Regions from separate parts of the Rahnella sp. R3(2024) genome, predicted to be linked through region 1. Evidence: predicted binding sites of a transcription regulator. Region 1 holds the regulator's gene; each other region holds the start of a gene.

Region 1 (4,260 bases):
GAAACTGGCACTGGATTCGGGTTTTGAACTTCGTCATTCCGTGGTCGAAGCGCATGGCTTGTGCGGCGACTGCAAAGTCGTTGAAACCTGCGAAAGCCACGATCACTGCGATCACGATCATTCAATTGTGGTGAAGAAACGCTGACGGGTCGGGTTTAAAGCGGAGTTTATAGCGGAAGGTCATTAGCGGGTGAAATGTTCGGGTAATGGACGTTTTGCACAAGTTTATACAGTGAAGCAGTTGGGTACATCCGTGTACCCGTATCCTGAAGCGTTCCGGGTAGGAGCAGCTAAATCTCAGGATACGTCACTGACACGCGAGGGGGAGTCGCGCTTTACCAGTGATATTTGTTGCTTGATTCCCAATCTTTGAGCTCTTTTTCGGCCTGATCTTTCTGATAGCCGTAACGCTCCTGAATCTTCCCTACCAGCTGATCGCGTTTACCTTCAACGACAGTCAGGTCATCATCGGTCAGCTTGCCCCATTTTTCTTTTACTTTGCCTTTAAACTGCTTCCAGTTACCGTCGGCTTGGTCCTTATTCATAAAATATCTCCTGTTACCTTAGGGTTGTGGAGCTGCGGATTACCGCTGCAGCTCGGGCTTAACACTTTAAAGGTTAGTAGAGAATTTCGATTTATCCTGCCATCGGAGGGATAAAAACCATTATTAGGATTATTCCAAAGCACGATATAACGGCAACCCGCGATTACCCACCGTTTGAAAAGCCCGCTAATTCAGTGAACTGACGATGAAAACCAGCTGTCGCGCTGCCAGTAGCGGTGCCATATCCAGCCCAGAGAAATACCACGTAATCCGAGGAACACCGTCAGCGCCAGCCAAAGCGCGTGGTTACCCAATATCGGCAAGGTGAACAGCGTCAGCCCGTACCCCAGCGCAGCAACCGCCATACTGTTACGCATATCCCTTCCGCGCGTGGCGCCGATAAACATCCCGTCGAGCAGATAACACCACACCGCCACCAGCGGCAGAACAATCTGCCAGCCAAGATAACGATCGGCCAGCTGGCGCAGCTCCGGTAACGACGTCAGCGCATTGATAATCTGTTCACCGGTCAGCGCGTATATCAGTGCAAATGCCAGAGCGACCAGCCCGGCCTGACGGCATGCGGCACGCCAGACATTGAGCAATTTTTCGCGATTGCGGGCGCCAAACGCCTCACCTGAATGGGCTTCAATGGCGTAAGCAAAACCGTCGAGCGCAAAAGCGGTGAAGGTCAGAAGATTCATCAACACGGCATTGACCGCCACAATATGGCTGCCCAGACGCGCACCCAGAATGGTCAGTGAGGCAAAGCACAGTTGAAGAAGCAGTGAGCGCAGCATAATGTCGCGGTTAAGACTTAACAGCCGCCGCAGATCACCGCGCCAGGCAGAGGTTAACAGCGCAGGACTGATGCCCCGGCGCTGCATCACGCGCCAGACCAAAAACAATCCGATAAACAGCGTGAAATATTCTGAGCAGGCCGTGGCCGTGGCGGCACCACGGACATTCCAGCCAAGCCCTATCACCAGCCAAAGATCCAACACGATGTTCAGCAGATTACCGGCAATCAGCAGCATTACCGGCCCGCGCACGTACTGGATACCAAGCAGCCAACCCAAAATCACCAGATTTGCCAGAGACGCGGGGGCGCTGTACCAGCGGATCTCCAGAAAAAGCCGCGCCTGTTCAAGCACAGACTGGCTCCCGCCGACGATGTGAAAAGCACCTTCCATAAGGGGATGGCGGAAAAGCAAGATCACCACACCGGCGAGCACGGCCAGCAGAAAGGGTTGTACGAACGCGCGGGCCAGCAACAGGTTGTCTTGCGCACCGAGCGCCTGAGCGGTCATGCCGGTGGTACTCATGCGCAGAAAGAGCAGCATCATAAACAGGAAGGTGGTGACCATCGAACCGACTGCAACGCCGCCAAGATAATCAGGGCTGTCGAGATGACCGATCACTGCCGTATCCACTAACCCCAGCAACGGCACGGTGATATTGGAAAAAATCATCGGTAGCGCGAGCATCCAGAGGGCTTTATCGGTCGGGCTTAAAAAGGTGTGTTTTAGCTTTTGCAGAAGGGAATGTTGTTGCATAGAGAATCTCATGCCGGAGGTTCGGGATATGCCTGTAAATGACATCGCCCCGAGAGGGGCGACGAGATGAAACGTTAAAGCTTAGCGGTATGTCAGAGGCGGCTCACGACCCGCAAATCAAAAACATGACCCTTTGGATCAACAGTTTGACCCAGTCATTCGAGTTTCATCAAGGCGGCAACTGAGCGAACGTCGGAAGCATACACAAGTATGTGACCGGGGTTCGCGAAGGCAGCCAACGCAGAGATAGCCCGAAGTACGAAGGTTAAATCCAGTCGCCGTTGCGAATGACGCCTACGGCCAACCCTTCAATACTGAAATTCTGCTCACGTAAATCTACTACGATAGGCTGGAACTCGCTGTTTTCCGGCAATAACTGCACCACGCTGCCCTGTTTTTTCAGGCGTTTCACGGTGACTTCATCATCAATACGGGCTACGACAACCTGACCATTACGCACGTCCTGCGTTTTATGAACAGCCAGTAAATCGCCGTCGAGGATACCGATATCACGCATCGACATACCGCTGACACGCAGCAGGAAATCGGCGCTCGGCTTAAACATCGCCGGATCAACCTGATAATGCCCTTCGATATGTTGCTGAGCGAGCAGAGGTTCACCGGCGGCAACGCGGCCGATCAGCGGTAAACCTTCTTCTTCTTCCATCAGCAGACGAATACCGCGTGACGCGCCGGAAACAATCTCGATCACGCCTTTACGTGCCAGCGCTTTCAGATGTTCTTCCGCAGCATTCGGGGAACGGAACCCAAGACGAGCGGCAATCTCCGCGCGGGTTGGTGGCATACCCGTGGTGGAGATATGATCGCGAATCAGGTCATAGACCTCTTGTTGTCTGGTCGTTAAAGCTTTCATTCCGCCCCCTGGTTGTTTATACAGTCTAGCTGTGAGTATATACAGCTAAACGGGCAATGAAAACCTAAGATTGAATAAAAACAGTGCATAAGCACGATTACTGGAAGACAGATTCCAAATCAGAACCATCGCGGCCAAAAGATGCTGACCCAGACAAAAATCGCCAATATGATGGTCAGTAGCACGGCAGCCGAGCCAATATCTTTTGCACGGCCAGAAAGAACGTGGAACTCAGGTCCGATGCGGTCAATCGCACATTCCACGGCGCTGTTGAGCAGTTCGACCACGCAAACCAGCACCACTGAGCCGATCAGTAAGATGCGTTCAATACTGCTGACATCGAACCAGAAAGAGAGAAAAATTAACGGGATAGCAGCGCTGGCTTCCTGACGAAAGGCAGCTTCATTCTGCCACGCCGCTTTCAGCCCTTTCCATGAGTAACCGGCTGCTTTATAAATTCGGGTAAATCCAGTGACTTGGTTCGCCATTCTGTTACTGATCCTTGAGGGGTTGTCCTTCGGGTGTTTGATGCATTTTAGCGGTTTAATGGTATCTCATCACCACAGATCTCATTTGAGCTTTCTGGTATCCTTGCGGCGAAATGGCTAACAAGAGGCTTCACGTTTTTATGTCAGGTTGGCGTAGACTTTATTACACATTATTGAATTTACCGCTTTCGATGCTGGTAAAGAGCAAAGTCATACCTACAGATCCGGTTACCGAGTTGCACTTAGACCCGACGCGCCCGATCCTGTACGTATTACCTTATAACTCCAAAGCAGATTTGCTGACCCTGCGTGCGCAGTGTCTCGCCCAGAATTTGCCCGATCCCCTGATCCCGCTGGATATCGACGGAACGCTGCTGCCAAGCCACGTGTTTATCGCGGAAGGCCCGCGCGTGTTCTCGTATTACACGCCGAAGCAGGAATCCGTAAAGCTGTTCCATGACTATCTGGACCTGCACCGCAATAACCCGGAATTAGACATTCAGATGTTGCCGGTGTCGGTGATGTTCGGCCGGGCACCAGGCCGTGAAGGTCAGGACACGCCGCATCTGCGCGTGCTGAACGGGATCCAGAAATTCTTCGCCGTATTGTGGCTGGGCCGCGACAGCTTTGTCCGTTTCTCCAATACCGTTTCGTTGCGCTACATGGCGACCGAGCACGGGACGGATAAAACCATCGCCCAGAAACTGGCCCGCGTAGCGCGTATGCACTTCTCCCGTCTGCGTCTGGCGGCCGTCGGTCCTCGTCTTCCTGCCCGTCAGGATTTGTTCAATAAGCTG
Region 2 (4,260 bases), 1.1 Mb from region 1:
CGGGGAAACATCATCAGGCGTATATCGATACGCTTACGCGTATGCTGCCTGCGCCACTGCTGGGCGAGATCCCGTACCTGTTAACCGGGCCTGACGGCAATCTGGGGCAATATCTCGATCTGACCCGCCTCGGCCACACTGAGCCTTAAAACCGGCTGTCAGAAGGTCAGATAGTCTTTGACCAGCGTATCGTCGAGCTGTGCCAGCGTGCCCTGCGCGACGTTACGCCCGCCATCAACCAGACAGAACCGGTCAGCGACGGTGCGGATAAAGGGCAGCTTATGGCCCACCAGCAGCAGCGTCAGGCCGAGATCACGGTTAAGGCGGTGAATGATATTCCCCATATTCGCTGCCATCGCCGCGCTGGTGTGCTCGGTCGGCTCGTCGAGGATCAGCAGTTCCGGCTGCTGAACCAGCGCGCGGCTGATCGCCAGTTGCTGTTGCTGGCTCTCATCGAGCTCTCCCGCCTTGCGCGCTCCCATCTCCTTAAGTACCGGAAACAGGTCGTACACCTGCTCAGGCACGCGACGCGTCTTATTCCGGCTGGACATCATGGCAATTTGCAGATTTTCATCGACGCTCATCTGCGAAAAAATCTGCCGCCCCTGCGGCACGTAGCCAATGCCCATCTGCGCCCGGCTTTCTACCGGCAAATTCAGCAAACTTTGCGGTTCTTCATTGGCTGATTGCCAGAAAATCGCGCCGCTTTTCACCGGCAGATGCCCCATGATGCAGTTGATCAGCGTGGTTTTCCCCACGCCGTTTCTGCCGATAAGCCCGGTACATTGCCCGCGATAAAGCTCGAGATTGATATCCCAGAGAATGTGTTTTTGACCGTAATACTGATTAACTGATTTTACACTTAACATCAGACCTCCCTCGCTCACGGAGCTTTCCGCTGAACATCACTTTGACGGCCACTGTCATTTTTCTGACATTTTTATTCCACTGTTTGCACCTTACGCAGCGGAATGCTTCATAAAATCTCTCACAGCAGGGAATTTGCAACTCTCAGGCCAAGTTTCTTGTGGTGACAATAAAAAGAGAAGTTACCGGGCTGTTAACGCGGCAGCGGGCAGGGATTTCGGATTATTCATAAGCGTTGCTCAGGTTTTGATGTGGTTCACAGTGCATATGGAGAATAGCGCTGCACTTTGCCAGTGCCGATTCACTGATTTTGGTGCAAGAGGGTGGGGCATATTTTGTTCAGCCGTCCTTCAGAGTTGGGGTTTTGGTTTTTGCAAGAAACTTACGCCCTGAAATTCAGTCAAAATAGGCATAAATAAGGTGATAAAAAAGATAAAAAATAACTAAAAAAGACCACTCAGGGGTCCCGGATGCCTAAATGATGTTTTTTACTAACTCCCGCTGTATGCGGCGCGCTGTGACTTATCCACTATTCCTGTGGATAACCTTGTGCATGAGAGTGAGAAAAGATGCTACAGGCGAGACGGGACGCGGGTTGCGCTCGGTTTGCCCGTATTCGCAGCTTTTTCATGAAGTGATTTATTATCAACAGGTTAGTTAAAAGCAATACGGTCACAATTCTGTCGTCTTCACTGTGTCAGTTTTCGTCAACCTGTTGTCAGTAAGTTATCAGATGATAAATTTTGGGGATAAATGTCATCTGATGGTGAAAAGAAGGGATTGTCATCACCTAAAAAAGTGCAGGTAAGGCAACCGGTTAAGGCTTGTGTGAAGAATAGTCATTGGAGGCTGGTTTTATATACAGTATTATAGCGGCGGTAAAAATCAAGAGTGGCAAAAAGCGCGGAGTCTTCCATACTCATTCACCGCCCACGGTCTTGTTCTTTTAGAATGGTCTTGTGCGTTTTCTTCTTCAGTCAGGTAGCCCGTCATGAGTAAAGTGTTCAAACTGCATTCCGAATTTAAACCATCAGGCGATCAGCCCGACGCGATACGTCGTCTCGAAGAGGGGCTGGAGAACGGCCTGGCCCATCAGACGCTGCTCGGTGTAACCGGCTCCGGCAAAACCTTTACCGTGGCGAATGTGATCGCCGATCTGAACCGCCCGACGATGGTGCTGGCGCCCAACAAAACGCTGGCCGCACAGCTCTACGGCGAAATGAAAGAGTTCTTCCCGGACAACGCCGTCGAATATTTTGTCTCTTACTACGATTACTACCAGCCCGAGGCGTATGTCCCGAGCTCTGACACTTTTATCGAAAAAGATGCCTCGGTAAACGAACACATTGAGCAGATGCGTCTTTCGGCCACGAAAGCACTGCTGGAGCGTCGCGACGTGATCGTGGTGGCGTCAGTGTCGGCGATTTATGGTCTGGGCGATCCGGATCTGTATCTCAAAATGATGCTGCATCTGACCAAGGGCATGATTATCGATCAGCGCTCTATCCTGCGCCGTCTGGCCAAACTGCAATACGCCCGCAACGACCAGGCGTTTCAGCGCAGTACCTTCCGCGTGCGCGGCGAAGTGATTGACGTCTTCCCGGCGGAGTCAGACGATCTGGCGGTGCGCATTGAGCTGTTTGATCAGGAAGTTGAACGGCTGTCGCTGTTTGATCCGCTGACCGGTCAGGTTCAGCATGAAGTGCCGCGTTTCACCATCTACCCTAAAACGCACTACGTGACGCCACGCGAGCGTATCGTGCAGGCGATGGAAGACATCAAAATCGAACTGGCCGACCGGCGTAAAGTGCTGCTGGATAACAACAAGCTGCTGGAAGAGCAACGTATCAGCCAGCGCACGCAGTTTGATCTCGAAATGATGAATGAACTGGGCTATTGCTCCGGTATCGAAAACTACTCGCGCTATCTTTCTGGCCGCGGGCCGGGCGAGCCGCCACCGACGCTGTTTGACTATCTGCCCGCCGATGGCCTGCTGATTGTCGATGAGTCCCACGTCACCATTCCGCAAATCGGCGGCATGTACAAAGGCGACCGTTCGCGTAAAGAAACTCTGGTGGAATACGGATTCCGTCTGCCGTCCGCGCTGGATAACCGCCCGATGCGCTTTGAGGAATTCGAAGCCGCCGCTCCGCAAAGTATCTACGTCTCGGCGACGCCGGGCACCTATGAGATGGAAAAATCCGGTGGCGATGTGGTGGAACAGGTGGTGCGTCCGACCGGTCTGCTCGACCCGCTGATTGAAGTGCGCCCTGTAACGACTCAGGTTGATGACCTGCTGTCTGAAATTCGCAAACGTGTTGCCATCAATGAGCGTGTGCTGGTCACTACGCTGACCAAACGGATGGCGGAGGATTTGACTGAGTATCTGGAAGAACACGGCGAGAAGGTGCGTTACCTGCACTCTGACATCGATACCGTGGAGCGCGTGGAGATCATCCGCGACCTGCGTCTCGGCGAATTTGATGTGCTGGTCGGCATCAACTTACTGCGTGAAGGGCTGGATATGCCGGAAGTGTCGCTGGTGGCGATCCTCGATGCGGACAAAGAAGGCTTCCTGCGTTCAGAGCGCTCGCTTATCCAGACCATTGGTCGCGCAGCGCGTAACCTCAACGGCAAAGCCATTTTGTACGGCGACCGCATCACCAAATCGATGGCAAAAGCTATCGAAGAAACAGAGCGACGCCGCGCCAAACAGGAGCAGTACAACCTGGAAAACGGCATCACGCCGATGGGCCTGAACAAAAAGATTTCCGACATTCTGCAACTCGGTCAGCCAAAGACCAAAAAGAACAAAGACAAGCGGGATGCCGAAGCGGCGCAAACCTTCAAGTCACTTACGCCAAAAGCGCTGGAGCAGCGCATCAAAGAGCTGGAAAGCAAGATGTATGCGCATGCCCAGAATCTGGAGTTCGAAGAGGCAGCCAATACGCGCGACGAACTGCATGCCCTGCGCGAACAGTTTATCGCCGTTTCGTAAACTCCGCCGCGCGCAGTGCCGGCAACAAACAAAAGTGCTAGACTGCGCGCCCTGAATTTTGTTGAGTGAGCTTGCTGATGACTGATACACCACAAAACCCCGGTGCGGCGAAAGACCCGTTGCACGGCGTCACGCTGGAAAAACTGCTGACAACGCTGGTGGATAACTTCGGCTGGCCGGCGCTGGCTTCGCAGGTGAATATCAACTGCTTTAAAAGCGACCCAAGTGTCAAATCCAGCCTGAAATTCCTGCGTCGTACCCCCTGGGCGCGCAAGGAAGTCGAAACGCTGTATCTGGATTTTATCGAAGGCCACCTGCGTCCGGACATGACCCGCAGCAAACGCCGCACACCACTGTCGGCACAGGCGCCGCAAAAACCTAAAGTCAGTACCGCC
Region 3 (4,260 bases), 2.0 Mb from region 1:
GGAAGCCAAGGCAACGTTGTTTGATCCCGACCAGGAAGATAACAATCAGCAACTGGTGGAACTGGCAATGGCCAACGGTCAGCTGGTTGCGACGCTCAATCAGACCAAGAATACGCTGCAGACCCGGCTTAAAGGCGACCGGGGTCAGAAAGGAACGCGACGCACCCTGCACTATTACTTTGTCGTACAGGATATTCACGAACGGGCCAGTTCCTCTCACGTGAAATACCTGAAGCTCAGCGAACAGTTCCATCACAGCGACATTTTGTTCCGCTTCCAGCGCCTGATGAGTATGCAGGCGCGTGCCTGTTTACAGCTTTCTCAGTGCATTCTTTATCGGCAACCCTATACGCATAACAGCCAGTTTGAACGCGCCTTTGCACGGCTTGAAGAGGCACTTAAGCGTCTGGAAACGCAGGGGGAACACCGGGAGATGTTGCAGGCGTTGCGCCACCTTTTGCGCAATCTGCATGCGATCGATGCGCAGCTGGCGAATATTGAATCCGAGCAATCGTTGCCGGAAAATCAGGCAGGAAAAAGCCCGTTTGTTGAAGACCGCCTCACCGGCCTGGATGATATCTGGCTGCGAATTTCACGTCACTTCACGCCGCAATCGGTATTATTCCGCCATGCAATCCGTATGTCCGTCGTGCTGTTTGTCGGATATGTATTCATCCAGGTCAGCGGGCTGAATCACGGTTACTGGATTTTGCTGACCAGCCTGTTCGTATGCCAGCCTAACTACAGCGCAACGCGCCGGCGGTTAGCGCTGAGGATTATCGGGACCCTGGCCGGTATCGCGCTGGGAATACCCATCCTGTATTTCGTTCCCTCAGTGGATGGTCAGATGATCCTGATCGTAATCAGCGGGTTGCTGTTCTTCGCGTTTCGCACCGTGCAATACGCCCAGGCCACCATGTTTATCACCCTGCTGGTCTTGCTGTGCTTCAATTTGCTGGGCGAAGGGTTCGAAGTCGCGATCCCGAGGATTATTGATACGCTGATTGGCTGCGCCATTGCCTGGGCCGCCGTGACATTTATCTGGCCTGACTGGAAATTCCGCCAGATTGACCGGGTAGTCAGTAAAACCTTTCAGGCCAACTGCCGGTATCTTGATGCCATTCTGGTGCAATATCATCAGGGCAAGGACAACAGTCTTGATTATCGCCTTGCGAGACGCGATGCGCATAACTGCGATGCTGAACTGGCGTCCGTTGTCTCCAATATGAGCTCGGAGAAAAACAATGAGACGGCGACGCTTGAGGCAGCCTTTCGCCTGCTGTGCCTCAATCACACCATGCTCAGTTATATTTCAGCGTTGGGTGCCCACCGCGAAAAACTCCAGGATGCCGAAACGCTGCGCTTACTGGATGATGCTGCATGCTGCGTGGATGGCGCCCTGAATCATATGACAACGGAGACAGACCGGGTACAGCGAGCACTTGATCACCTGACCTCGCGGATTCAGATGCGTACGACAGAATCAGACAGTAAAGAGCAACTTGTACTGCAGCAAATCGGATTGCTGGTGGCTCATTTACCTGAGCTCACCAGCCTGAATAACAAGATTTCGCCGGAACAGCATCACTCCTGATACCGCTAAGCGCCGGGCATTCACTCCAGCCCCATTAATGTGGATCCTGGAGTGGGTGTTCCGATTGCTCTTGCTGATGCCTGTACCATTGAATTAACGACTCACGGGATGACATCGGCAGAGCAGCCTCATGAAATCCAAGAATTGCCCCTTCCAGCGCCATTAATATGTTAATACCCAGATCTTTTTTCACGGTACAGAGCTTTTTGTACGTCAGACATGATCCCAGCGATTTAAGATCGCCCGAATTTTCAATACCCACCTCCCAGAGTAATTTTTCCAGCGCCAGCGTCAAATTGGGGAGATCTTTTAACCGCCCTGCCTCGTTTTTTTTACGTTTATTGATATCATGCTGCATTCCTGTGAGAGAAAGCATGGCCATCTGGCGCAGTTTTCTGGGTTTCTCCCACTGAGCTTTGCTCACTTTGAAATAACGAAGAAAAACGGGCATTCCGCGTTTACGATAAATCAGCCTTTCCATTCCAAGCTCGCAAAAATATTGCTCAGTTTCATCACTGGCACGCAGGTACAACTCGCCGTCGGACACAAGAGCAAACATCACGCGGTCAGCCGATAAACTGTACCCGCCGAACTGCGAGCGTGCACGTATGTTGCCCAATGAGGCAAAGAGTTCCGTACATTGAAGAATCCGTTTTTTTGACTGGCTTATCATTGCGTTATCCTTTTCATATTCATTCCATAGAACCATTTCTGGGTTAGCTAAACAGCTAAAATCAAAATACGCAATGTGGAGCACTGCGCCAAATACAAAATGCATTTGCAGTCAGTTACCTTCAAAATTTGCGAGATATCTTGGAAAAATTGGGTTGATCTTTGTGCACCGCCAGAGTACTGTACATTCATACAGTAACTCACTGGGGTACATCACTATGCGAACTCAACACCATGCAAATCATCATTTTAGTCAGCTTGCTTTGCCGGTAGATCATCAACAGGTAAATACGTCTGCGTCTCTGAATAATGGTCTGATCACTGAGTTCGTCTATAGTGCGAGCCAACCGGCGTTTGCCCAACTGTTACTGCCTCTGCTTCAACATCTCGGCACGCAATCACGCTGGTTGTTATGGCTCACGCCGCAGCAAAAATTGAGCCGTATCTGGTTATCAGAATCGGGTTTGCCTGTAGATAAGATGGTGCAGGTAAATCAGATCACCGCGATGTCGACGGTGGACGCGATGGAGAAGGCATTACAGACCGGAAATTACAGTGTGGTATTAGGTTGGCTACCTGAATTGAACGATCTTGAGAGGGAAAGACTGCAAATTGCAGCCCGTCAGGGGGAGGCTTACGGGTTCGTGATGAAGCCGACAAATGAGCAGAGTTCAGCCAATGGACATCACTCAACCGTAAAAATTCACTCATTTGTATATCATTAGTTCAAATTAGGAATGTTCCGATGAAAATAATGCGGAACTTAGTGATTTGTGCTGGAACTGGCCCCAAAGCCAGTAAAAATGGGCATTCCTGACGCAGATATCCTCCAAGTTTTGTCAACAAAAGGTCAAACACGTTAAGAAATGTGTACATTTTTCCCTTTTTTTCCACAGCGTTAACACTTCAAGCTTGTAAGTTTCGCGCCACGTTGTAGACTTTACAACGCCAAGGTTGCTCTATAATGCCAACGTAAAGTGGCAAGTTCTTAATTGACGCAATAACCTTGGCGCAAGGATTTTAACCAAGGGCTTACAGCTTAAAGCTCAATTGCCTATTTGGATGATAACGAGGCGCAAAAATGAAAAAGACAGCTATCGCATTAGCAGTGGCACTGGCAGGTTTCGCTACCGTAGCGCAAGCCGCCCCTAAAGATAACACCTGGTATACCGGTGGTAAATTGGGCTGGTCCCAATACCATGACACTGGTTTCGCAAATGCTTACGAAGGTATCGGCAACGGCCCTACCCACGAAAGCCAACTGGGTGCAGGTGCGTTCTTGGGTTACCAAGCGAACCAATACCTGGGCTTTGAAATGGGATATGACTGGCTTGGTCGCATGCCTTCTAAAGGCAGCGTAAACAACGGCGCGTTCAAAGCACAAGGCGTTCAGCTGGCTGCTAAATTGAGCTACCCACTGACTGACGATCTGGACCTGTACACCCGTCTGGGTGGTATGGTTTGGCGTGCAGATTCAAAAGGTAACTTCAACAATGGCGCTGCTGGCCGCATCAGCGACCACGACACCGGTGTTTCTCCACTGGCAGCCGTTGGTGTTGAATACGCAGTAACCAAAAACTGGGCTACCCGTCTGGATTACCAGTGGGTTAACAACATCGGTGACGCAGCTACAGTTGGCGCACGTCCTGATAACGGCATGCTGTCTGTGGGTGTTTCTTACCGTTTCGGTCAAGATGAAGCAGCTGCTCCAGTTGTTGCTCCAGCACCAGCTCCAGCTCCAGTTGTAGAGACTAAGAAATTCACTCTGAAATCTGACGTTCTCTTCAACTTCAACAAATCGACCCTGAAACCAGAAGGCCAACAGGCTCTGGATCAACTGTACAGCCAGTTGAGCTCAATCGATCCTAAAGACGGTTCTGTTATCGTTCTGGGTTACACCGACCGTATCGGTTCAGAACAATACAACCAGAAACTGTCTGAGCAACGTGCACAGAGCGTAGTAGATTACCTGGTATCTAAAGGTATCCCTGCTA

The links. Region 1 encodes LexA, which represses DNA repair genes until DNA is damaged. Its sites were predicted from a motif close to TNCTGTATGTACATACAGNA; they were not measured.
Region 2: uvrB (excinuclease ABC subunit UvrB) is a predicted target of LexA. The motif match lies at 1,715-1,734, and genes of this name have one in related genera.
Region 3: sulA (SOS-induced cell division inhibitor SulA) is a predicted target of LexA. The motif match lies at 2,445-2,464, and genes of this name have one in related genera.

Annotation. Positions count from the first base shown of each region.
Region 1 is NZ_JBHGBU010000001.1:2,490,689-2,494,948, reverse strand. It holds gene zur (zinc uptake transcriptional repressor Zur) at 1-145, shown strand, start outside; gene ABSH60_RS11310 (CsbD family protein) at 336-545, opposite strand; gene dinF (MATE family efflux transporter DinF) at 737-2,101, opposite strand; gene lexA (transcriptional repressor LexA) at 2,367-2,975, opposite strand; gene ABSH60_RS11295 (diacylglycerol kinase) at 3,095-3,463, opposite strand; gene plsB (glycerol-3-phosphate 1-O-acyltransferase PlsB) at 3,604-4,260, shown strand, end outside.
Region 2 is NZ_JBHGBU010000001.1:3,548,428-3,552,687, forward strand. It holds gene bioD (dethiobiotin synthase) at 1-149, shown strand, start outside; gene ABSH60_RS16015 (ABC transporter ATP-binding protein) at 159-869, opposite strand; gene uvrB (excinuclease ABC subunit UvrB) at 1,859-3,865, shown strand; gene ABSH60_RS16025 (VF530 family DNA-binding protein) at 3,943-4,260, shown strand, end outside.
Region 3 is NZ_JBHGBU010000001.1:486,911-491,170, forward strand. It holds gene yccS (YccS family putative transporter) at 1-1,594, shown strand, start outside; gene ABSH60_RS02195 (TfoX/Sxy family DNA transformation protein) at 1,629-2,372, opposite strand; gene sulA (SOS-induced cell division inhibitor SulA) at 2,485-2,991, shown strand; gene ompA (porin OmpA) at 3,348-4,260, shown strand, end outside.